DNA from 3 places in the Enterobacter sp. PL_is514 genome. Region 2 is predicted to be linked to each of the others. Evidence: riboswitches for the same ligand, from Rfam matches in the RefSeq annotation. Region 2 holds a riboswitch; each other region holds the start of a gene.
The links. A riboswitch is a leader RNA that binds a small molecule or an ion and turns the genes downstream of it on or off. The one in region 2 is predicted to bind thiamine pyrophosphate.
Positions count from the first base shown of each region.

Region 1: linked by a shared signal. The riboswitch ahead of thiM (hydroxyethylthiazole kinase) and the one ahead of thiC (phosphomethylpyrimidine synthase ThiC) in region 2 are both predicted to bind thiamine pyrophosphate.
Region 3: linked by a shared signal. The riboswitch ahead of thiB (thiamine ABC transporter substrate binding subunit) and the one ahead of thiC (phosphomethylpyrimidine synthase ThiC) in region 2 are both predicted to bind thiamine pyrophosphate.

Region 1 is NZ_JBVPGN010000028.1:101,904-109,581, forward strand. Features, by position in the region: gene AC0TNG_RS06745 (YadA C-terminal domain-containing protein) at 1-299, opposite strand, end outside; TPP riboswitch at 998-1,094, shown strand; gene thiM (hydroxyethylthiazole kinase) at 1,130-1,900, shown strand; gene thiD (bifunctional hydroxymethylpyrimidine kinase/phosphomethylpyrimidine kinase) at 1,897-2,697, shown strand; gene AC0TNG_RS06760 (GntR family transcriptional regulator) at 2,740-3,486, shown strand; gene AC0TNG_RS06765 (PfkB family carbohydrate kinase) at 3,460-4,413, opposite strand; gene AC0TNG_RS06770 (ADP-ribosylglycohydrolase family protein) at 4,410-5,414, opposite strand; gene AC0TNG_RS06775 (nucleoside permease) at 5,411-6,688, opposite strand; gene fbaB (class I fructose-bisphosphate aldolase) at 6,939-7,678, shown strand, end outside.
Region 2 is NZ_JBVPGN010000020.1:4,768-12,445, forward strand. Features, by position in the region: gene AC0TNG_RS00365 (YjaG family protein) at 1-331, opposite strand, end outside; gene nfi (deoxyribonuclease V) at 373-1,044, opposite strand; gene hemE (uroporphyrinogen decarboxylase) at 1,054-2,118, opposite strand; gene nudC (NAD(+) diphosphatase) at 2,157-2,930, opposite strand; gene AC0TNG_RS00385 (Rsd/AlgQ family anti-sigma factor) at 3,026-3,523, shown strand; TPP riboswitch at 3,578-3,689, shown strand; gene thiC (phosphomethylpyrimidine synthase ThiC) at 3,768-5,663, shown strand; gene thiE (thiamine phosphate synthase) at 5,663-6,304, shown strand; gene AC0TNG_RS00400 (HesA/MoeB/ThiF family protein) at 6,291-7,046, shown strand; gene thiS (sulfur carrier protein ThiS) at 7,030-7,230, shown strand; gene thiG (thiazole synthase) at 7,232-7,678, shown strand, end outside.
Region 3 is NZ_JBVPGN010000033.1:151,636-159,313, forward strand. Features, by position in the region: gene AC0TNG_RS13745 (sugar efflux transporter) at 1-32, opposite strand, end outside; gene sgrT (glucose uptake inhibitor SgrT) at 153-305, opposite strand; gene sgrR (HTH-type transcriptional regulator SgrR) at 394-2,049, shown strand; TPP riboswitch at 2,086-2,186, shown strand; gene thiB (thiamine ABC transporter substrate binding subunit) at 2,218-3,201, shown strand; gene thiP (thiamine/thiamine pyrophosphate ABC transporter permease ThiP) at 3,177-4,787, shown strand; gene thiQ (thiamine ABC transporter ATP-binding protein ThiQ) at 4,771-5,472, shown strand; gene AC0TNG_RS13775 (DedA family protein) at 5,505-6,272, opposite strand; gene araC (arabinose operon transcriptional regulator AraC) at 6,401-7,246, opposite strand; gene araB (ribulokinase) at 7,584-7,678, shown strand, end outside.

The DNA of each region.
Region 1 (7,678 bases), on a different contig from region 2:
TGAACATTCAAGCCATTAACTTGACCTTGCAAACCGCTAATGTCTGATCGGTTTTGCATGATTTCGCCTTGCTGCGTATTGTTGAAATCATGTTGTGTCTGAATTGCATCATCTTGAAGGCGGTTAGCTTGCTTGAGATCGTCAACATCAAGATTAAGCGTATCAATGTTATTTTGCGCACCTTGCGCCCATTGAGTAGAGCCGGAGTTATCACTTGCAAAATCTACAGCGTGAGAAGCATTGATAGAACCAGCGAATACAGCACCAAACACGAAAACAGCCAGAATAGAACGTTTCATTTTATATCTCACTAATAAATAAGGATTAAATTCATTGTCAAAAGCTTTTGCAAACGCTTAGCTTTCTAACTGATATGGAGATTAACCCTGCTATTAGTCTGTACTAAATTAGGTTAATTCTCGCGCAATTCTTTTTTTATAAGATGAATTAACTATCCAGGATTGCACATAAGTCAATGTTGATCTGGATCACGTAAAGCACTAAATGCAACAGTGTCCAGGGGTGGTGTAAGAAGACTTTCTTCAATATATACATTGCCTTATAGTTTGAATTGTTAACTATGACTCAGTGTTTAAACTATTGAAATAGATGCAAATGTCTAAATTAAGTGTATGACTTAATGAACACTTTGTGTTTCGAGTGAAATAAGGTTTTCTGTCTTCTAAAAGTCACATTGAAGGGATTAAAAATTCTTATACTCAAGCCAGATTTTTAGTGATAAATGAAATGTTAATCATTTGATAATAATCGGCACTAAATATGGCTGTTTTGTAATATTCATTAATATAGAGCCTAAAAACTCTTGCAGAATTCTGACGACAATATGACCTCCTCCCAGTTGATGAATACGCCGCGATGTTAGGAGTGCCTTAATAAGTCACATGAGGACATCCCAATGAAGAAGCGACAACCGCAAGGGCACGCTTGCGTCAGCGAGCAACTTCCCCTAATCTGGAAAAAAGTATAGAGATTTAATCTTCATGACTCGGGGTGCCCCATCACTGATGGGCTGAGAAATACCCGCAACACCTGATCTGGATAATGCCAGCGTAGGGAAGTCAGATGCCTTCCCGGTCATCGCTTCTTCACGCAAGGCAGGAGCGAACCCATGCAGCCTGACCTGCTCGATTTACACGTTTTACATCACTTCCGTACCCGTTCTCCGCTGACCCATTGTATGACCAACGATGTCGTACAGACCTTTACGGCCAACGTTTTGTTGGCGCTTGGCGCATCTCCGGCGATGGTGATTGAGGCCGAGGAGGCCGAACAGTTTGCCGCGATAGCCGATGCGCTGCTGGTTAACGTTGGCACGCTGACCGCGCCGCGCGCCCAGTCGATGCGTCGGGCAATAGAAAGCGCGGTGGCGGCAGGCAAACCCTGGACGCTGGACCCGGTTGCCGTTGGCGCGATCGCGTTCCGTACCCGTTTTTGCCATCAAATTCTCGCCCTTAAACCGGCTGCCATTCGCGGCAATGCCTCAGAAATCCTTGCTCTTGCCGGAATGAGCGCAGGCGGGCGCGGCGTCGATACGACCGATACCGCCGCCAGCGCGGTGCCCGCTGCTCAGGCGCTGGCCCGCCAGACCAATGCCGTTGTGGTCGTCACCGGTGAGGTGGATTACATCACTGACGGACAACGCACCCGAACGGTAACCGGCGGTGACCCGCTGATGACACGCGTGGTCGGCACCGGGTGCGCTCTCTCCGCCGTCGTCGCGGCGAGCTGCTCGCTGCCGGGCGACCGGCTGGATAATATCGCTGCTGCCTGCGGATGGATGAAGCGGGCTGGAACGGTGGCCGTTGCGCAGTCGCGTGGCCCGGGCAGTTTTGCCAGCGCGTTCCTCGACGCGCTCTACACGCTGGAGGAGCAAGCATGAAGCGGATTAATGCCCTGACCATTGCCGGCACCGATCCCAGCGGCGGCGCGGGCATCCAGGCTGACCTGAAAACCTTCTCTGCCCTTGGTGCGTACGGCTGCTCGGTCATTACCGCGCTGGTGGCGCAAAACACGCGCGGTGTGCAGTCGGTCTACCGTATTGAGCCGGATTTTGTTGCCTCACAGCTGGATTCGGTATTCAGCGACGTGCGCATTGATACCACTAAAATCGGCATGCTGGCCGAGACGGACATTGTTGAAGCTGTGGCTGAGCGGCTTAAGCGTTATGCGGTGCAAAACGTAGTGCTGGATACCGTCATGCTGGCAAAAAGCGGTGACCCGCTGCTCTCCGCCTCTGCCGTGGAAACCCTGCGTAAAAAGCTGCTGCCGCATGTGGCGCTCATTACGCCCAATCTGCCAGAAGCCGCCGCGCTGTTAGGCACATCGCATGCGCAAACGGAACGCGAGATGAAAGCGCAGGGGAACGCGCTGCTGGCAATGGGCTGCGGTGCGGTGCTGATGAAGGGCGGGCATCTGGATGACGCGGAAAGCCCGGACTGGCTTTTCACCCGCGACGGCGAAGTGCGCTTTACCGCGCCGCGCGTGCAGACCAAAAATACCCACGGCACGGGCTGTACGCTCTCGGCCGCGCTGGCGGCGCTGCGTCCCCGGCATGAAGGCTGGGCCGAAACGGTGCGCGAAGCGAAAGCCTGGCTCTCGGCGGCGCTGGCAAAAGCCGATACTCTGGAAGTCGGTCACGGTATTGGGCCGGTACACCATTTTCATGCATGGTGGTAAGCCAGTATACTGGCAGAATACATCACGCCTGAGAAAACAGAGATGGAACAAGCGCATACCCGGTTAATCGCTCAACTGAATGAACGGATCGCCGCGCCCGATAACACGCCGCTGTACCTGAAGTTTGCCGAAACGGTAAAAAATGCGGTGCGCAGCGGGGTGCTGGAGCACGGGAATATTTTGCCCGGCGAGCGCGATCTGAGCCAGTTAACCGGGGTGTCGCGCATTACCGTGCGAAAAGCGATGCAGGCGCTGGAGGAAGAGGGCGTGGTGACGCGTTCCCGTGGCTATGGCACGCAAATCAACAACATCTTTGAATATTCGCTTAAAGAGGCGCGCGGCTTTTCCCAGCAGGTGGTGCTTCGCGGTCAAAAGCCCAATACGCTATGGGTCAACAAGCGGGTGGTGAAGTGCCCGGAAGAGGTGGCGGACCACCTGTCGATCTCCCCGGACAGCGAGGTCTTTTTGCTCAAGCGCATTCGCTATGTGGATGACGATGCGGTGTCCATTGAAGAGTCCTGGGTCCCGGTCGGGTTAATTCCCGACCCGGATGCGATTGGCATTTCGCTCTACGACTACTTCCGCAGCCAGAATATCTTCCCGCAGCGCACCCGCTCAAGGGTGAGCGCCCGCATGCCGGACAGCGAGTTTCAGGCGCACATTAAGATGGACGAAAAAATACCGGTGCTGGTGATCAAGCAGGTCGCGCTTGACCAGCAGCACCGGCCGATTGAGTACAGCATCAGCTACTGTCGCAGCGATCTATACGTCTTTGTGTGCGAGGAGTAATTCGTCGCGAGTCGGGGCGCAGTCTCCGCCTCGGTGGCTGACTACCCAGGACGCCACGGCATTCCCCAGCAGAACGGCATCTGCCAGTAACCATCCCGCCGCCAGCCCGGCAAGCGTGCCGCCCGCGTGGCTGTCGCCAGCGCCAATGGTGTCCACAACCGTCGCCGGGAACGCCGGAACAACGCCCGAGGTCTTACCGTCATACCACGTGGCGCCGTCTTTATCATGCCGCACAATCAGCGCAGCACCGAAACGCAGCGGCCACTCCGCACCCAGATCTTCAGCCGCAACACCCAGTCGCTCGGCTGCGATCTCCGCTTCCTGACGATTAAGCGACACAATCGGCCTGCAGGCCATAATTCGCGCCATCAGCGCGTCGGGAATATCCGCGATGCGGGGACCGAAATCGATAAAGGCCGTCACGTCCGGCAACCTCTCCAGCCAGCGTGTCAGCAGCTCGCCGCTGGGCGATGCCAGCTGATAGCCGGACAAATAGACCAGGCTGTTCGACGGGATATTAAGCACATCAAGCCAGCGCTGCTGCCACTGGTTCTCCACGCCGCTAAAGGACATAAAGGTGCGCTCACCGTCTGGCTCCACCAGCGCGAGGCACCAGCCGTTATCGCCGGTTTCGGCCTCGATGGCGCTGTGCAGATCCTGCTTCGCCATGGCGTTGCGAATGATGTCCGCCCACACGCCATGGCCGACGGGCAGGGCGTTTTGCGCCGTAATGCCGAGCCGTTTCAGGGCGATGGCAATGTTCAGCGCGCAGCCGCCGATATTCACCCCCTGCTGTTTGAGCTCGATATCGCACCCGCGCCAGGGTAGGGCGTAGGCGTCGGCGATGACGTCAATCACCGCTGCGCCCAGCACCGTCACCGGGCGCGTGGCGTGCAGATTGTCGAGACGTTGGGCAAATGCATTCATACGCCCTCCCTTTGCTCCCTGAAGTGCAGCAGTTTCTCGCAATAGTGGCCGAAATCGAGCCGGTTGACGGCGTCGAGTTCAGCTTTGAGCGCCGGGTCAATCGCCTGCACGCCGTGGAGCGCACCGCAGATGGCCGTCGCCATCGCGCCAATGGTGTCGGTATCGCCGCCCAGATTGGCGCATAAAATGGCGCAGCGGTTCGGGTCGGTTCCCGCCAGTTCGACCATCGCAATAGCTGCCGGAACGGACTCAATGGTGCTGGTTCCGGCCCCCACGAGCTGGTACACCTGCTCGCTGGCGGACTCAATCCCGTTGGCTTCCCGCACGGTCTTAAGCGCCAGCTCAATACGCGCCGCCAGCGACGCGCTGAAGGTGGTGGTTTTCGCCTCCTGCGCATATCGGGCAATACCCGGCAGGGCATCGACGATGTTCTGCCAGCTTTCGCCGTCGACGGCGCGCGAAATAGCCCAGGCAATCACCACCGCGCCGGCAATGGCGAGATCGGATTTATGGGTCGGGCTGGAGGCCTGCGCCACCTGCTCAACAAAGTGTTCCAGACGCGTGGCCGGAAGCAGGCAGCCCAGCGGGGAGGCGCGCATCGCCGCCCCGTTGGTCACGCCGTTGTTTTCCAGTTCGCTAACCGGTTTCCCGTCGCGAATCGCGTTAAGCGCGATTTTGGAGGTCGGGCCGAGCACGTTCTTATTGAACGCGTCGAAGTCGAGCGCCCAGCGCAGAATATGCTTGCCGATAACGTCCGGGTTAATCTCCCCGTCGCACTCGACGATCGCGTCCGCCAGGCACAGTGCCATTGAGGTATCGTCGGTGAACTCTGCCTGTTTGAAATAGCAGGCCGCATTATTCTCTGCCGGGCCGGGTAAAAAGCGGTCGATCCAGCCAAAGTGGGCCTTGACGCGCTTTCTCGGCCACAGCTCCGACGGCATGCCCATCGCATCCCCTAACGCCTGCCCGTAAAGGGCCCCGAGAACACGTTCTTGTTTCATTTAACTTCCCCTTGTGTCAGCGCGGCATCGCCATCAACCACCTCAATTGCGGTGATCTCTTTATCCGATTCGCGGAAAAACAGCATAAACAGCACGGCAATCACGGCAATCATGATTGCACCAAACGCCCACATTCCGGCCCAGTTGAAGGTCAGCCCATTCACCGGCTCTTTGTATGCGAACATTTTTTCCATCATCACGCCGCCCAGGCGGTAACCCAGCAGGCTACCAAAGCCCTGGCAGCACAGCGTAATCAGGCCCTGCGCGGCGGTGCGCATGTGCACCGGCGCTTTTTTATCCACGTAGATATACGCGGTAACGTAGTAGAAGTCGTAGCTCACGCCGTGCAGCAGAATGCCAAGGAACAGCAGGGCGTAGGTAAAGTACTGTTCCGCACCGCCGTAAACGAAGAATCCGTAGCGGATAGCGGCCGTGATCAGACCCAGCAGTAAGACCTTCTTAATACCAAAGCGTTTGGTAAAGAACGGCAGCGCCAGCATAAAGAAGATTTCAGAGAACTGGCCGAGCGTCATCCAGCCGGTGGCGTTTTTCATCCCCACTTCGGTGAGATAGCCGTTAGCGAAGATATAGTAGAAGGCCAGCGGCATAGCGAACAGGAACGAGCAGAAGAAGAACACCAGGAAGTTTTTGTCGCGCAGCAGGATCAGCGCGTCCAGCCCCAGCATCACCTTGAAGTCCAGCTTGCCGGTGCTCTTCGGCGGGGTGTTCGGCAGGAACAGGGCAAACACGCCGAGCAGGGCTGAGCTGGCTGCGGTCATCAGCAGCGGAATATTGGTATCGGAAATATCGCTGTAGCCCAGCATCTGCGGCAGGAATCCGCACGCCAGCCCGGAGGCGATCCAGCCGATGGTGCCCATCACGCGGATACGCGGGAAATCGGCCTCGACGTCATCCACGTTGGCGAAGGCAATGCTGTTGGTCAGCGCGATGGTCGGCATATAGGTCAGGGAGTAAACCAGCAGCAGCGGGAAGAAGGTGCTGAACTGGGTTTGCTGTGCGGCGAAGTACATCAGAATGGCGCCGGCGAACATCAGTACCGCCAGCACTTTCTGTGCGGCGAAGAAGCGGTCCGTCAGCGAGCCGACCAGAATCGGTGAGAGGATAGCGGCAATGGCTGTACAGGCGTAAGACCAGCCAATTTCCCCGGCGGTAAAACCGCTTTTGCTCAGCCACAGCCACAGCGGTACAAACCACGCGCCCCAGATAAACCATTCAACAAACATCATGAATGACAGTTGGACTTTCGTTTTCATTTTTTAATCCTGCATGTCAGAGAGGGTACGCCTTTAACATACCACTTAATAATACCTTTTAAATACCTTTGCGGCGATTGTTTGATCAATGTAACAGTTTTGTTGTACACGAATCGAGCCAGCAGATTGTGCTGAAAAAAAATGCAAAGGGTGGAAAATCTGTTAAGTCGGTACCAGGCTTAGTCTGCCCATAAAAGATGGGACTGGATAAACACACACCGACACGACGTCGGACTTACGGGAGTATCACATGACTGATATTGCGCAGTTGCTTGGCAAAGACGCCGACAGCCTTTTACAGCATCGTTGTATGACCATTCCAGCCGACCAGCTGTATCTGCCTGGTCATGACTACGTTGATCGCGTGATGATCGATAACAACCGTCCGCCTGCGGTCCTGCGAAATATGCAGACGCTCTACAACACCGGGCGGCTCGGCGGCACCGGGTATCTCTCTATTCTGCCGGTAGACCAGGGCGTTGAGCACTCGGCGGGCGCCTCTTTCGCGGCGAATCCGCTCTACTTCGATCCGAAGAACATTGTTGAGCTGGCGATTGAAGCGGGCTGTAACTGTGTAGCCTCCACCTACGGCGTGCTGGCTTCGGTTTCGCGTCGCTATGCCCACCGCATTCCGTTCCTTGTGAAGCTGAACCACAACGAAACTCTGAGCTACCCTACCGAATATGACCAGACCCTCTACGCCAGCGTCGAGCAGGCGTTCAATATGGGAGCGGTGGCGGTAGGGGCGACCATCTATTTCGGTTCTGAGCAGTCTCGTCGTCAGATTGAAGAGATCTCCGCGGCCTTTGAACGCGCGCACGAGCTGGGCATGGTCACCGTACTGTGGGCGTATCTGCGCAACAATGCGTTCAAGAAAGACGGCGTGGATTACCACGTGTCGGCCGACCTGACCGGGCAGGCGAACCACCTGGCGGCGACCATCGGCGCGGATATTGTGAAGCAGAAAATGGCCGAGAATAACGGCGGATA
Region 2 (7,678 bases):
CACCGCTCAGACGGGAGTGAAGCAGTTCGCTTAACGCCACGCAGGCATCAATCGCCGGGTAGACACCGTACAGGTCAAAATCATCCGCCACCGGAATCGCCTCTTCCAGCTTTTCGAGCTGAGAGTCGAAATTCACCTTCGCGTCTTTCACCGTCAGCGTTTCCCAGATCAGATCCAGAATGCGGCGGTAGATATGGCCATCACCAAAGCCCGTCTGCTTACAGAACGCGGCATAGTTGGGATACATGCGCTCGCACAGGCAAGCCATAAAGGTGACGTGCTGCCAGCTTTCCAGCTTTTCAAGGCGCAGGTGAATCGGGTTTTGTAGCATGATGATCTCTCGAATCGAAAATTAGGCGCAGTTTACCTGAATCAACGCTGAATTTCCTGCCAACGAACAAAAGCCGGACGCGAAGAGGCCACCGCGTCAGCCCAGCGCGTCGGCTCCGGTAAGCGGTAGCCGTTCATGCAGCGCTGTACCCACGCCAGAGCGCTGTCCATGCTCACCCGATGGCCGGTGGCGATGAACAGCGGATTACAGCGAGTCTTGCTGCGCCAGACCCACGCCAGCTGCTCGCCTTTATGGATAAGCGGTGCCAGCGCGCCCGGCTCGGCGGAGAGTGGCTCAAACGCGCCGCACAGGCGTTTCTTGGCAACGCCAATGGTCGGCACATCCACCAGCAGCCCAAAGTGGCTGGCAACGCCTAAACGGCGCGGGTGTGAGATCCCATGCCCATCGACAAACAGCAGGTCAGGTTTTTGCGAGAGCTGCTCCCACGCTGCCAGCAGCGCGGGATATTCGCGGAAGGAGAGAAAGCCCGGGATATACGGCATGGTGGTCGCGATACGCGCGACCTTGTACTCCACCAGCTCAAGCGAAGGGTATTTCAGTACCACCATCGCCGCTCGCGTCACTTCCCCACCCTGCTCGAACCCGACGTCTGCTCCGCCAATGTACTGCGGAGGATCCTTATCCAGACGATCCTCGCGGATCACCGATGAGGCCAGTTCGATTTGTTGAGCGCGTAGCGACGCGAGATCCATAACGACTCCTTACTTGTGATACTGGGCAGAAAGCCGATGCACCGCCTCCACAAATACGCCTGCGTGCTCTGGCGGCACATCCTGATGAATACCGTGGCCGAGGTTAAAGACGTGGCCTTCCCCCTGGCCGAAACCAGACAGTATAGTCGACACTTCTTCTTCAATGCGGGCTGGCGGCGCATAGAGCATGGACGGGTCCATATTGCCCTGCAGCGCCACTTTGTCGCCCACGCGGCGGCGCGCATCGGCAATATCAGTGGTCCAGTCAAGCCCCAGCGCGTCGCAGCCGGTTGCCGCCATGGCTTCCAGCCACTGACCGCCACCTTTAGTGAACAGCGTCACCGGCACGCGGCGACCTTCGTTTTCACGCAGCAGGCCGTCTACGATTTTGTGCATGTAATACAGGGAGAACTGCTGATAATCGCGCCCGGTCAGCACGCCGCCCCAGGTATCGAAAATCATCACCGACTGCGCACCCGCCTTAATCTGCGCGTTCAGATAGAGGGTGACGCTCTTCGCCAGCTTGTCGAGCAGCGCATGCAGGGCCAGCGGCTCGGCGTACATCATCTTTTTAATCAGGGTGAAGGCTTTGCTGCTGCCTCCTTCCACCATATAGGTTGCCAGCGTCCACGGGCTGCCGGAGAAGCCAATCAGCGGCACTTCACCTTTCAGCTCGCGGCGAATGGTGCGTACGGCGTTCATCACGTAGCCCAGCTCGCCTTCCGGATCGGGGATCGGCAGCTTGTCCACGTCGGCTTTGCTTTTGATCGGAGAGGTGAAACGCGGGCCTTCACCGGTTTCGAAGTACAGGCCAAGGCCCATGGCATCCGGAATGGTCAGAATATCCGAGAAGAGGATCGCCGCATCCAGCGGGAAGCGGCGCAGCGGCTGGAGCGTCACTTCACAGGCCAGCTCGGCGTTTTTGCACAGCGACATAAAATCGCCCGCCTGCGCGCGCGTGGCTTTGTACTCTGGCAGATAGCGTCCCGCCTGGCGCATCATCCACACCGGGGTGACATCAACGGGCTGGCGCAGCAGCGCACGCAGATAACGATCGTTCTTCAGTTCGGTCATTTTTGCAGTTCCTTAAGCGTCATGGCCTCAGTGTAACACTACTCATACTCGGCCCGACACATCGCCACGGTATCTTCTATCAGCCGACGTGCCACGGTGCCCGGCGGAGGTAACAGCGGTAAATCGTCGTAGCGATACCAGTTCGCATCCAGCAGCTCTTTCTGATCGATAACGATCTCGCCGCTGTCATATTCGGCCATAAAGGCCGTCATCAGCGACTGCGGGAACGGCCACGGCTGGGAGGTGACGTAGCGCAGGTTCTTCACTTTGATCCCGCTCTCCTCCATCACCTCGCGCGCCACCGCCTGCTCCAGCGTTTCGCCCACCTCGACGAAGCCGGCCAGCACGGTATGAACGCCGTTGCGATGACGAGTATGCTGCGCCAGCAGGATGGAATCCTCCCGGCGGATAGCGACGATAATGCACGGCGCAATCTGCGGATAGTAGCGTTCGCGGCAGTGGTTGCAGAGCATCGCCCATTCGGTTTTGCTCGGACGCATGGTATGGCCGCAGTAGCCACAGTATTTGTGCGAGCGATAAAACTCGGCCAGCTGCACGCCGCGCCCCGCCAGCTGGAACAGCCCCACGTCCTGATCCAGCACCTGGCGCACAGATCCCATATCCTGGCGGCGGGGCTGTTGGATCAACCACACGGGCTCACCCTGCCACTCGCCGATTTGTAGCGCTGGCTGACCAACAAGATCGAACGCCTCAGCTGCGCCATAGGGGATTTCCCCGGCAGGAAGCCATAATTTTTGTTCGTGACTGACGATCCACCAACCAAGATCTGATTTTTCAATAATACGATCCATATCTATTGCACTACCTTCGCTTCACTGACATGTTGTTAGCATTGTGGTTACATTCTGGATAAGCAGATTCAATCCTACATTTTGCGGAGTCGACCATGTTAAACCAGCTGGAAAGCCTGACTGAGCGCGTTAGAGGAAGTAACAAACTGGTGGATCGCTGGCTACATGTGCGCAAGCATCTACTCGTGGCTTATTACAATCTGGTCGGCATTAAGCCTGGCAAAGAATCGTTTATGCGACTGAATGAAAAAGCGCTGGATGATTTTTGTCAGGGCCTGGTCGACTATCTGTCCGACGGCCATTTCAATATTTATGAACGCATTATCCGCGAAATGGAAGGGACAACACCGTATTTAGCAGCCAGCAAGCTCTATCCGCTGCTGGAAGCCAACACCCAGCAGATCATGGATTACTATGATTCCGCGCTCGAGAACGCCATCGATCACGATAACTATCTTGAGTTCCAGCGGGCGCTATCCGACCTCGGTGAAGCGCTGGAAGAACGATTCACACTGGAAGATAAGCTGATCGCCCTCGTGCTGGACAATGATTTGAACATCAGTAACGAAGAGAACGTCGCGCGCCCTGCTTGAGTTCTTCACCGTTAACGAGTAATTTACAACCATTCGCCCCTCTCACGAGGGGGATTTTTCTTGTCGGAGTGCCCAGCGCCTGAAAGCGCGGGCTGAGACCGTTAATTCGGGATCCGCGGAACCTGATCAGGCTAATACCTGCGAAGGGAACAAGAGTCACACTGCTGTTGTATCGCCTGAGGGCGATCCTCTCTTGCTTCATCCGTCGTCTGACAAGCCATGTCCTTCACTTTTGGAATGAGCTATGTCTACTGCAAAACTGACCCGCCGCGAACAGCGCGCACAGGCCCAACACTTCATCGACACCCTGGAAGGCACCGCTTTCCCGAACTCGAAACGCATCTACATTTCCGGCTCGCAGGCCGATATCCGCGTCCCGATGCGCGAAATCCAGCTCAGCCCGACGCTTATTGGCGGCAGCAAAGATAACCCGCAGTATGAAGACAACGAAGCCGTGCCGGTGTATGACACCTCCGGTCCGTACGGCGACCCTGATGTTGCCATCAACGTCCAGCAGGGTCTGGCTAAGCTGCGCCAGCCGTGGATTAATGCGCGCAACGACTGCGAGGAACTGAGCGTGCGCAGCTCTGCATACACCAAAGAGCGCCTCGCCGACGACGGTCTGGACGAGCTGCGCTTTACCGGCCTGCTGACGCCAAAACGCGCTAAAGCGGGCAAATGCGTGACCCAGCTGCACTACGCGCGCCAGGGCATCGTCACGCCGGAAATGGAATTCATCGCCATCCGCGAAAACATGGGTCGCGAGCGCATCCGTAGCGAAGTGCTGCGCTATCAGCATCCGGGTGAAGGCTTTGGCGCTCGCCTGCCGGAGAACATCACGCCGGAGTTTGTGCGTGACGAAGTAGCCGCCGGGCGCGCGATTATCCCCGCCAACATCAACCACCCGGAATCCGAGCCGATGATTATCGGCCGCAACTTCCTGGTGAAGGTCAACGCGAACATCGGTAACTCGGCCGTCACCTCCTCCATCGAAGAAGAGGTGGAAAAGCTGGTCTGGTCCACGCGCTGGGGCGCGGACACGGTAATGGATCTCTCCACCGGCCGCTATATTCACGAAACCCGCGAATGGATCCTGCGTAACAGCCCGGTACCGATTGGCACCGTCCCGATTTATCAGGCGCTGGAGAAGGTCAACGGCATTGCCGAAGACCTGACCTGGGAAGCGTTCCGCGACACGCTGCTGGAGCAGGCCGAGCAGGGCGTGGACTACTTCACCATTCACGCGGGCGTGCTGCTGCGCTACGTGCCGATGACGGCGAAGCGTCTGACCGGCATCGTCTCGCGCGGCGGTTCCATCATGGCGAAGTGGTGCCTCTCCCATCACCAGGAAAACTTCCTCTACGAACACTTCCGCGAGATCTGCGAAATCTGCGCCGCCTATGACGTCTCCCTGTCGCTGGGCGACGGCCTGCGTCCGGGCTCCATCCGCGACGCCAACGACGAAGCGCAGTTTGCCGAGCTGCACACGCTGGGCGAGCTGACTAAAATCGCCTGGGAGTATGACGTGCAGGTAATGATTGAGGGTCCGGGACATGTGCCGATGCAGATGATCCGCCGCAACATGACCGAAGAGCTGGAGCACTGCCATGAGGCCCCGTTCTATACCCTGGGACCGTTGACCACCGATATTGCGCCGGGTTACGACCACTTCACGTCAGGCATTGGCGCGGCGATGATCGGCTGGTTCGGCTGCGCCATGCTCTGCTACGTGACGCCGAAAGAGCACCTCGGCCTGCCAAACAAAGAGGACGTGAAGCAGGGGCTGATTACCTACAAAATTGCCGCCCACGCGGCGGATCTGGCCAAAGGCCACCCGGGGGCGCAAATCCGCGATAACGCCATGTCGAAGGCGCGCTTTGAATTCCGCTGGGAAGACCAGTTCAACCTGGCGCTGGATCCGTTCACCGCTCGCGCCTATCACGACGAGACCCTGCCGCAGGAATCAGGCAAAGTCGCGCACTTCTGCTCTATGTGCGGGCCAAAATTCTGCTCGATGAAAATCAGCCAGGAAGTGCGTGACTACGCCGCCGCGCAAACCATTGAAGTGGGCATGGCGGACATGTCTGAAACCTTCCGCGCCAAAGGCGGCGAAATCTACCTCAAAAAAGAGGAGGCGTAATGTACCAGCCCGATTTCCCACCCGTCCCCTACCGTTTAGGGCTCTATCCGGTGGTGGACAGCGTGGCGTGGATAGAGCGACTGCTGGAGGCAGGCGTTCGCACCCTCCAGCTGCGCATCAAGGATAAGCGCGATGACGAGGTGGAAGCCGATGTGGTTGCCGCCATCGCGCTGGGGCGTCGGTATAACGCCCGCCTGTTTATCAACGATTACTGGCGGCTGGCCGTTAAGCACCGGGCGTACGGCGTGCATCTGGGTCAGGAAGACCTCGAAACAACGGATCTGAGCGCTATCCGTGAAGCCGGGCTGCGTCTTGGCGTGTCAACGCACGATGACATGGAGATCGACGTGGCCCTGGCGGCCCGTCCCTCTTACATCGCGCTGGGCCACGTCTTCCCGACGCAAACCAAGCAGATGCCCTCCGCACCGCAGGGTCTGACGCAGCTGGCGAGTCACGTTAAACGCCTTGCCGATTACCCCACCGTCGCCATCGGCGGAATCAGCCTTGAACGCGCCCCGGCGGTGCTGGAGACCGGCGTCGGCAGCATCGCCGTCGTCAGCGCCATCACCCAGGCTGCAGACTGGCAGTCCGCCACCGAACAGCTGTTACAGCTGGCAGGAGCTGACGATGAACGATCGTGATTTTATGCGCTACAGCCGTCAGATCCTGCTGGAGGATATCGCCATCGACGGGCAGCAAAAGCTGCTCGCCAGCCGGGTGCTGATTGTCGGTCTGGGCGGATTAGGCGCGCCCGCCGCGCTTTATCTGGCAGGTGCAGGTATCGGTACGCTGGTGCTGGCCGACGACGACGAGGTTCACCTCAGCAACCTACAGCGACAAATCCTCTTTACCACCGAGGATATCAACCAGCCGAAAGCAAAAATCACCCGGCAGCGGCTGAACCAGCTTAACCCGGATATCGAGCTGATTGCCTTACAGGAGCGTCTTAGCGGTGAAAGCCTGCACCGTGAAGTCGCCCTTGCCGACGTGGTGCTGGACTGTACCGACAACATGGCGACGCGCCAGGCGATTAACGCCGCCTGCGTGGCAAATCATACGCCGCTTATCACCGCCAGCGCGGTGGGGTTCGGCGGGCAGATGATGGTTCTGACGCCACCGTGGACGCAGGGCTGCTATCGCTGTCTGTGGCCGGATGATGCCGAGCCAGCGCGCAACTGCCGGACGGCGGGCATTCTGGGTCCGGTGGTCGGCGTAATGGGCACCATGCAGGCGCTGGAAGCCATCAAGCTGCTCAGCGGCATGGAGACGGAACGCAATACGCTGCGGCTGTTTGATGCCCGCTCAGCCGGCTGGCGCCAGCTGGCGTTACGCCGCGCCAGCCGCTGCCCGGTATGTGGAGGCCGCGATGCGCATTCTGTTTAACGATGAGCCGATGAGATGCGAAGACGGGCTCACCGTTGCGGTACTGCTCGACAAGCTGCGTCAGCTCAAACCGGGAACGGCGCTGGCGCTCAATCAACAGATCCTGCCGCGCGAGCAGTGGGAACATCAGCAGGTCAATGACGGCGACCAGATCCTGCTGTTTCAGGTTATCGCAGGGGGCTGAGATGTTACGTATTGCCGATAAAGTCTTTGATTCACATCTGTTTACCGGAACCGGAAAATTCGCCTCGCCGCAGCTGATGGTGGATGCCATTCGCGAAAGCGGCAGCCAGCTGGTGACGCTGGCGCTCAAGCGCGTGGATCTGCGTCATCACAGCGATGCCATTCTGGCTCCTTTACTGGAGGCAGGCGTCACGCTGCTGCCCAACACCTCCGGTGCCAAAACGGCCGAAGAGGCGATTTTCGCCGCGCAGCTGGCCCGCGAGGCGCTCGGCACCCGCTGGCTGAAGCTGGAAATTCATCCTGACGCCCGCTGGCTGCTGCCCGACCCTATCGAAACGCTGAAAGCGGCTGAAAAGCTGGTGCTGCAAGGGTTTACCGTCCTGCCTTACTGCGGAGCCGACCCTGTCCTGTGCAAACGGCTGGAAGAGGTCGGCTGCGCCGCCGTCATG
Region 3 (7,678 bases), on a different contig from region 2:
AGGCGTCGCCCCATCGTCATCAACCACAGCATGCGCAAGTCCTTGTGAAAGCGAATCAAAATCGGGTGAAAGAATAAACGAAAAAAGCCAGCAAAAACATTTTGCTGGCGGGTGATAAGCACCAATACTCAGTCACACATGATCGAGGCGAGTTAGCGGGAAGAGGTCGGTGTTGTAACGTCCCACTGCATCAATTCTTCTAACGTTTTCAGCCGTTGCTCTGCACACTGGCGGGCCAGCCAGGACGATCCTTTTGTCGCTGAAAAGTACTGCTGATAAAACTGACGTGCGGTAGACCTCTTCATAATTTACCTCCTCACTTCATCGAGGAGAATTATTGGCCTAATATAGGGATAAATAAATTGCTGGTTTTTTGTCAGGAGTTCCCCTTTTATGCCTTCCGGTCGTCTGCAACAACAGTTTATCCGCCTCTGGCAGTGCTGCGAGGGGCAATCGCAGGAGACCACGCTCAACGAGCTGGCTGACCTGCTTAGCTGTTCCCGCCGTCATATGCGTACGCTGCTCAACACCATGCAGCAGCAGGGATGGTTAAGCTGGGAAGCAGAAGCAGGACGCGGCAAACGTTCGCGGTTGACCTTTCTCTATACCGGGCTGGCGCTACAGCAGCAGCGCGCGGAAGACCTGCTCGAGCAGGACCGCATCGATCAGCTGGTCCAGCTGGTGGGCGACAAAACCGCCGTGCGCCAGATGCTGGTTTCCCATCTCGGACGCAGTTTTCGTCAGGGACGACACATCCTGCGGGTGCTCTACTATCGCCCAATGAAAAATCTGCTGCCCGGCACGGCCTTACGTCGCTCAGAAACCCATATGGCCCGGCAAATTTTCAGCGGTCTGACGCGGATAAATGAGGAAAACGGGGAACTGGAAGCGGATATCGCGCACCACTGGCAGCAACTTTCTCCGCTTCACTGGCGCTTCTTTTTACGCCCCGGCATTCACTTTCACCATGGTCGCGAGCTGGAGATGCACGACGTCATCGCCTCTCTGGAACGCGTCCGAAGGCTGCCGCTCTACTCGCATATTTCGCGTATCCACTCCCCCACGGCCTGGACGCTGGACATCGAGCTGTCGCAGCAGGATAAGTGGCTTCCCTGGCTGCTGGGCTACGTGCCGTCGATGATTTTGCCCGGCGAGTGGGAATCGATGAACAATTTTGCCAGCCTGCCGATTGGCACCGGGCCCTACTCCGTGTCCCGCAATAACAGCAACCAGCTGAAAATCCGCGCGTTCGATGACTACTTTGGCTATCGGGCGCTGATCGACGAAGTCAACGTGTGGGTATTGCCGGATCTCAATGAAGACCTGAGCTGCGGGCTGACGCTTGAAGGCCCCACCACGGGAGAAAAAGCCGTGGAGAGTCGCCTGGAGGAGGGATGCTACTATCTCCTCTTTGATCGCCGCACCCACCGCGGGGCAAACCAGGCCGTCCGCAAGTGGATCAGCCACGTGTTGTCCCCTGCCAATCTGATCTACCATGCGGAAGCGCAGTACCAGACATACTGGTTCCCGGCGTACGGCCTGCTTCCGCGCTGGCACCACGCCCGCCCGTCGCACTGCGACAAGCCCGCAGGGCTGGAGTCCATCACCTTGACCTACTACCGCGAGCACGTGGAGCATCGTTTTATCGCGAGGATCATGACCCGACTACTGGCAGCCGAAGGAGTAACGCTGGAGGTCAGGGAAGTTGACTATGACGAATGGCACCAGGGGGATATCACCAGTGATATCTGGCTTAACAGCGCCAACTTCACCCTGCCGCTCGATTTCTCGCTCTTCTCGCACCTGTATGAAGTCCCGCTGATCCAGCACTGCATCGACCGTGACTGGCAGCAGGATGCCGCCCAGTGGCGCGCGGGCGAGATGAATCTTGCCGTGTGGTGCCAGCAGCTACTGGCCGAACAGACCATCGTCCCGTTGATCCACCACTGGCTGATGATCCAGGGCCAGCGCAGCATGCGCGGCCTGCGGATGAATACCCTGGGCTGGTTTGATTTTAAATCCGCCTGGTTTGCACCGCCGGAGCCATAACGCTTTCGTAATATTCACCAAATCATTACAATAGCGCCGTTCTCAACGGGGTGCTGCATCACTGATGTGCGCTGAGATAATACCCGTCGAACCTGATCCGGATAACGCCGGCGAAGGGATTTGAGGCTGTCGCTCAAAATCCTTTGCCACTCAACTTTGAGGTGCAAAGTGTTAAAAAAAGTTCTCCCCCTGCTGGCGCTGTTTGCGCTGCCTGCTTTTGCGAAGCCCGTCCTGACGGTCTACACCTATGACTCCTTCTCTGCCGACTGGGGCCCTGGCCCGGTAGTCAAAAAAGCCTTTGAAGCCGACTGCAACTGCGAGCTGAAGTTCGTCGCGCTGGAAGATGGCGTTTCGCTGCTCAATCGCCTGCGCATGGAAGGGAAAAACAGCAAGGCCGACGTGGTGCTCGGGCTGGATAACAACCTGCTGGACGCCGCCTCGCAAACCAAACTGTTTGCCAAAAGCGGCGTCGCGGCCGATGCCGTTAACGTGCCTGGCGGCTGGAAGAACGACACCTTTGTGCCGTTCGATTACGGCTACTTTGCTTTTGTTTATGACAAAAATAAGCTGAAAAACCCGCCGAAGAGCCTGAAAGAACTGGTGGAAAGTGACCAGAAATGGCGCGTGATTTATGAAGATCCGCGTACCAGCACGCCGGGGCTGGGCCTGCTGCTGTGGATGCAAAAGGTCTACGGGGATAAAGCACCGGAAGCGTGGCAGAAGCTGGCCGCCAAAACCGTCACCGTGACCAAAGGCTGGAGCGAAGCCTATGGCCTGTTCCTGAAAGGCGAAAGCGACCTGGTGCTGAGCTACACCACCTCCCCGGCATACCACATTATCGCCGAGAAGAAAGACAACTACGCTGCGGCTAATTTCGCTGAAGGGCACTACCTGCAGGTGGAAGTGGCCGCGCGTACCGCCGCCAGCAAACAGCCGGAGCTGGCCGAGAAGTTCCTGAAATTTATGGTTTCACCGGCATTCCAGAATGCGATTCCCGCAGGCAACTGGATGTATCCGGTCACTGGCGTTGCGCTGCCAGCAGGTTTTGAGCAGCTGACCAAACCAACAACCTCGCTGGAGTTTACGCCGCAGCAGGTCGCCGCGCAGCGTGCCGCATGGGTAAGTGAATGGCAACGCGCCGTCAGCCGTTGATTCCCGGCTGGTTAATCCCCGGTCTGCTCGCCGCCCTGCTGATGGTGGCGGTCAGCCTGGGGGCTTTTCTTGCACTGTGGTTCAACGCGCCAGAGAGCGATCTGCTCGCCCTCTGGCACGACAGTTACCTCTGGCACGTGATCCAGTTCTCCTTCTGGCAGGCGTTTCTTTCTGCCCTGCTGTCGGTGATCCCGGCCATTTTTCTGGCGCGCGCCCTGTATCGGCGGCGTTTCCCCGGCAGGCAGGCCCTGCTGCGCCTGTGCGCCATGACGCTGATCCTGCCCGTGCTGGTGGCGGTATTCGGCATTTTGAGCGTTTACGGTCGCCAGGGCTGGCTGGCCTCGCTCTTTGCGCTTTCAGGGCTGGAGTGGACCTTCTCCCCCTACGGGCTGAAGGGCATTCTGCTCGCGCACGTCTTTTTCAATATGCCGATGGCAACGCGCCTCTTCTTGCAGGCGCTGGAGAACATTCCCGGCGAACAGCGTCAGGTTGCCGCCCAGCTCGGCATGCGCGGCGCGTCGTTCTTCCGCTTTGTCGAATGGCCGTGGCTGCGCCGCCAGATCCCGCCCGTGGCGGCATTAATCTTCATGCTCTGCTTTGCCAGCTTTGCCACCGTGCTGTCGCTCGGCGGCGGGCCGCAGGCCACCACCATTGAGCTGGCGATTTACCAGGCGCTGAGTTACGACTACGATCCCGGTCGCGCCGCGCTGCTGGCGATAGTCCAGATGACATGCTGCCTTGCCCTGGTCCTGTTGAGCCAGCGGCTGAGTAAAGCCATTCCTGCAGGCAGTCACCAAATAACCGGCTGGCGCGATCCGCAGGACAGCCTGCACAGCCGCGTCAGCGATTTTATCCTGATCGGGCTGGCACTCCTGCTTCTGTTGCCGCCGCTGCTGGCCGTTATCGTTGACGGACTGAACCTCAATCTCCTGTCTGTCCTGCAACAGCCCGTCCTCTGGCAAGCCACCTGGACCTCGCTGCGTATCGCGCTGGCTGCCGGATTACTGTGCGTCATCCTGACCATGATGCTGCTGTGGAGCAGCCGTGAGCTTTACGCCCGCCAGGCGCAAAAAGCCGGACAAATGCTGGAGCTGACGGGCATGCTGATTCTGGCGATGCCGGGGATCGTGCTGGCGACGGGCTTCTTTTTGCTGTTCAACAGCACCATCGGCCTGCCGGAAAGCGCCGACGGCATCGTGATCTTTACCAACGCCTTAATGGCCATCCCTTATGCGCTCAAGGTGCTGGAAAACCCGATGCGCGACGTCAACAGCCGCTACAGTTTGCTGTGCCAGTCGCTGGGCATGCAGGGCTGGCAGCGGCTGAAGGTGGTCGAACTGCGCGCGCTAAAACGTCCGCTGGCACAGGCGCTGGCGTTTGCCTGCGTGCTCTCTATTGGAGACTTTGGGGTCGTGGCGCTGTTCGGCAATGACGATTTCCGCACGCTGCCCTACTGGCTCTATCAGCAAATCGGCTCTTACCGCAGTCAGGACGGCGCGGTCACCGCGCTGTTACTGCTGCTGCTGTGCTTTGCCTTATTTACCGTTATCGAGAAACTTCCGGGGCGTGATGTTAAAACTGACTGATGTAACCTGGCTTTATCAGCATCTGCCGATGCGCTTCACGCTCTCCGTGCGCCAGGGAGAGATGATCGCCGTGCTTGGCCCAAGCGGCGCAGGAAAAAGCACGCTGCTTAATCTGGTTGCGGGTTTTCTGCAGCCGGCAAGCGGCTCGATCGTCATAGATAACCGGGATCATACCCACACGCCGCCCGCAAAACGTCCTGTCTCAATGCTGTTTCAGGAAAACAACCTTTTTACCCACCTGACGGTGCGGCAAAACATCGCGCTGGGAATGCACCCAGGACTAAGGCTGAACGATGACCAGCGCCATAAGCTGGAGATCATTGCCGCACAGATGGGGATCACCGGTTTTATCGACAGGCTGCCGGGCGAGCTCTCCGGCGGCCAGCGTCAGCGCGTGGCGCTGGCACGTTGTCTGGTGCGCGAACAGCCGATACTGCTGCTGGATGAGCCGTTCTCGGCGCTCGATCCCGCGCTGCGTCAGGAGATGCTGGCCCTGGTGCAGGAGGTCTGTCAGCGCCAGCGGCTGACGATGCTGATGGTTTCGCACAGTATTGAGGATGCCGCACGGATTGCGCCGCGATCGGTGGTCGTTGCTGAAGGGCGAATTGCGTGGGATGGGAAGACGGAAGAGCTGCTCAGTGGTCAAGCGGGGGCGTCTTCACTGTTGGGCATTCGCGCGGTCTGATGCCCTCTCCCACAGGGAGAGGGAAATAGTCCTTAACGACTGACCACTTTCAATAAAATCTCACCGTACACCGGCATCAGCGGGTGACGAATCAGCGCCACCAGGGCCACCACCGCCACGCCCAGCGTCAGTGGGGCAAGCCAGAGCAGGCGAGTACGCGGGAGGTAGCGCGTCAGGCGATCGATATTCGCTTTCCCGCTGCGCCACAGCCGCCAGCAGAGCCATGCCGCCAGCCACAGTAGCACAGCCGTGCCCAGCAGCAGCCACTTAAACTCACCGCTTTGCATACCGTCAGGAATATCAATGGCAGCACCCGCGAGGATCCCCGGCAGGAAGTAGAACGGCGGCCAGAAGACACAGCCGATAATGTTCGGCACCACGAATTTCGCGACGGGCAGATCCAGCATCCCCGCCACCATCGGCACCAGCGGACGCGTTGGCCCAACGAAGCGGCCGACGAGGATGGTGAACATGCTGTGCTGGTGCAGCGCATGCTCGGTCTTATCCAACAAGGCTTTGTTCTTTTTCATAAACGACCAGCGGTGCAGCGGCTTCTTAAAGCGCCAGCCCAGCCAGAAGGAGATCCAGTCGCCCAGCAGGCAGCCGATAATCCCGGCCAGCCACGCCTGCCAGAAATTGACCTCACCGCTGCCGATCAGCGCGCCAAGCCCCGCCATCATCACGGTGCCGGGCAGGATCAGCCCAACCAGCGCCAGCGACTCCAGAAACGCCACCAGCGCCACGGCGATGAGTGAGTACATAACGGACTGGGTAATAAAATGTTCCAGCAATGCCTGCATAACTATTCCGGTCAGAAAACGAATCAGCGATTCTGCTTAGCGCCCCGCACCGCGTCAAGGCAACAATTGTCTGAATAGTTTACAGGTTGCTTCCCGCATTCACCTGTTTGTTTATCTTTTTTTACCGTTTATTCACATCCCGCGCGGAATTCACTCGGGCTGGCACCGGTACATTTTTTAAATACCCGGGAGAAATAGAGCTGATCCTCAAAGCCCACGTTGCGCCCCACGGTGGCGATGGGCATCCGGGTGGTGCTGAGCAGCAGCTTCGCCTGGCTGATCCGCTGGTCCTCGCGCCAGCTCAACACGCTGACGCCCAGCTGCTGGCGAAACAGATGCGACAGACGCGACGGCGAAAGGCAGACGTGCTGGGCAACGCTGGCGATATCAAACTGGCTGTCAGCAAGGTGGTCGCTGATGTACTGGCAGGCGTCGCGCACGCGGTTATCCAGCGGGGGATTAAGCGACTCGTTAATCGCTTCCATGCGGCGTAGCAGCAGCTGTTCGAGCAGGTTAATCGCCAGCAGTTCAGCGTAACGACCACCGGCCTGTCCCGCCTCGATAATCTGCGCAAAAAGCTCGCGAAACTGCGCCAGATGAACCTCATCCGGGCGATAAAAACCGGTGTGCGCAAAAATAGCCGGCCAGGAAAGCCACTCCTGCCAGTAGGCGCGCGGACGGAAATAGACCCACTGGTGATACCACTCTTTGGCATCCGGATGACGGCCATAGTGGTGGATCTCCCCCGGCGGGAACAGCAGGATATCGCCGGGACGGCAGACAAACTGCTGGTCACCGTTCTTGATGATCCCTTCCCCTCGCACGGTCAGGTTGAGGATATATCCTTTCATCCCAAGCGGTCGGTCGACGTAAAAGTCGAGATATCCCTCAGCCTCGATAGGGGTCAGTCCCGCCACAAGGTGCGCGTTAAACGAGTATCCCGGCAGCAGGGGATCGTTTTGCGTTTCGGCCATAGATTCAGTTCTCCCAAGGGTCCTGAAGGAAACCAATTGTCCATATCATTAAAAGCAGCTTAAAAATGGCCCGCGAAAAGATCCAAAAAGCATCACGCCGCTTTTACGTCCGCCATGTTTCAGCCTTTCCCCCTGATTTCTCCGCCTGAGCAGGCAGATAAGCAGTAACAAAAGTGTCTATAAGTGCGGCAGAAATGTCCACATTGAATATTTGCACGGCGTCACACTTTCCGTTGTAACAGCAATTTAGTCCATAAGATTAGCGGATCCTGCCTGACGACTTTTGTCCCCAGTCTCTAATGTTCTTCCATACCTCTTTTTTCGATGGAGCAACACCATGGCAATTGCGATTGGCCTCGATTTTGGCAGCGATTCGGTTCGCGCGCTGGCAGTGGACTGTACGTCCGGCCAGGAGATAGCAACCAGCGTTGA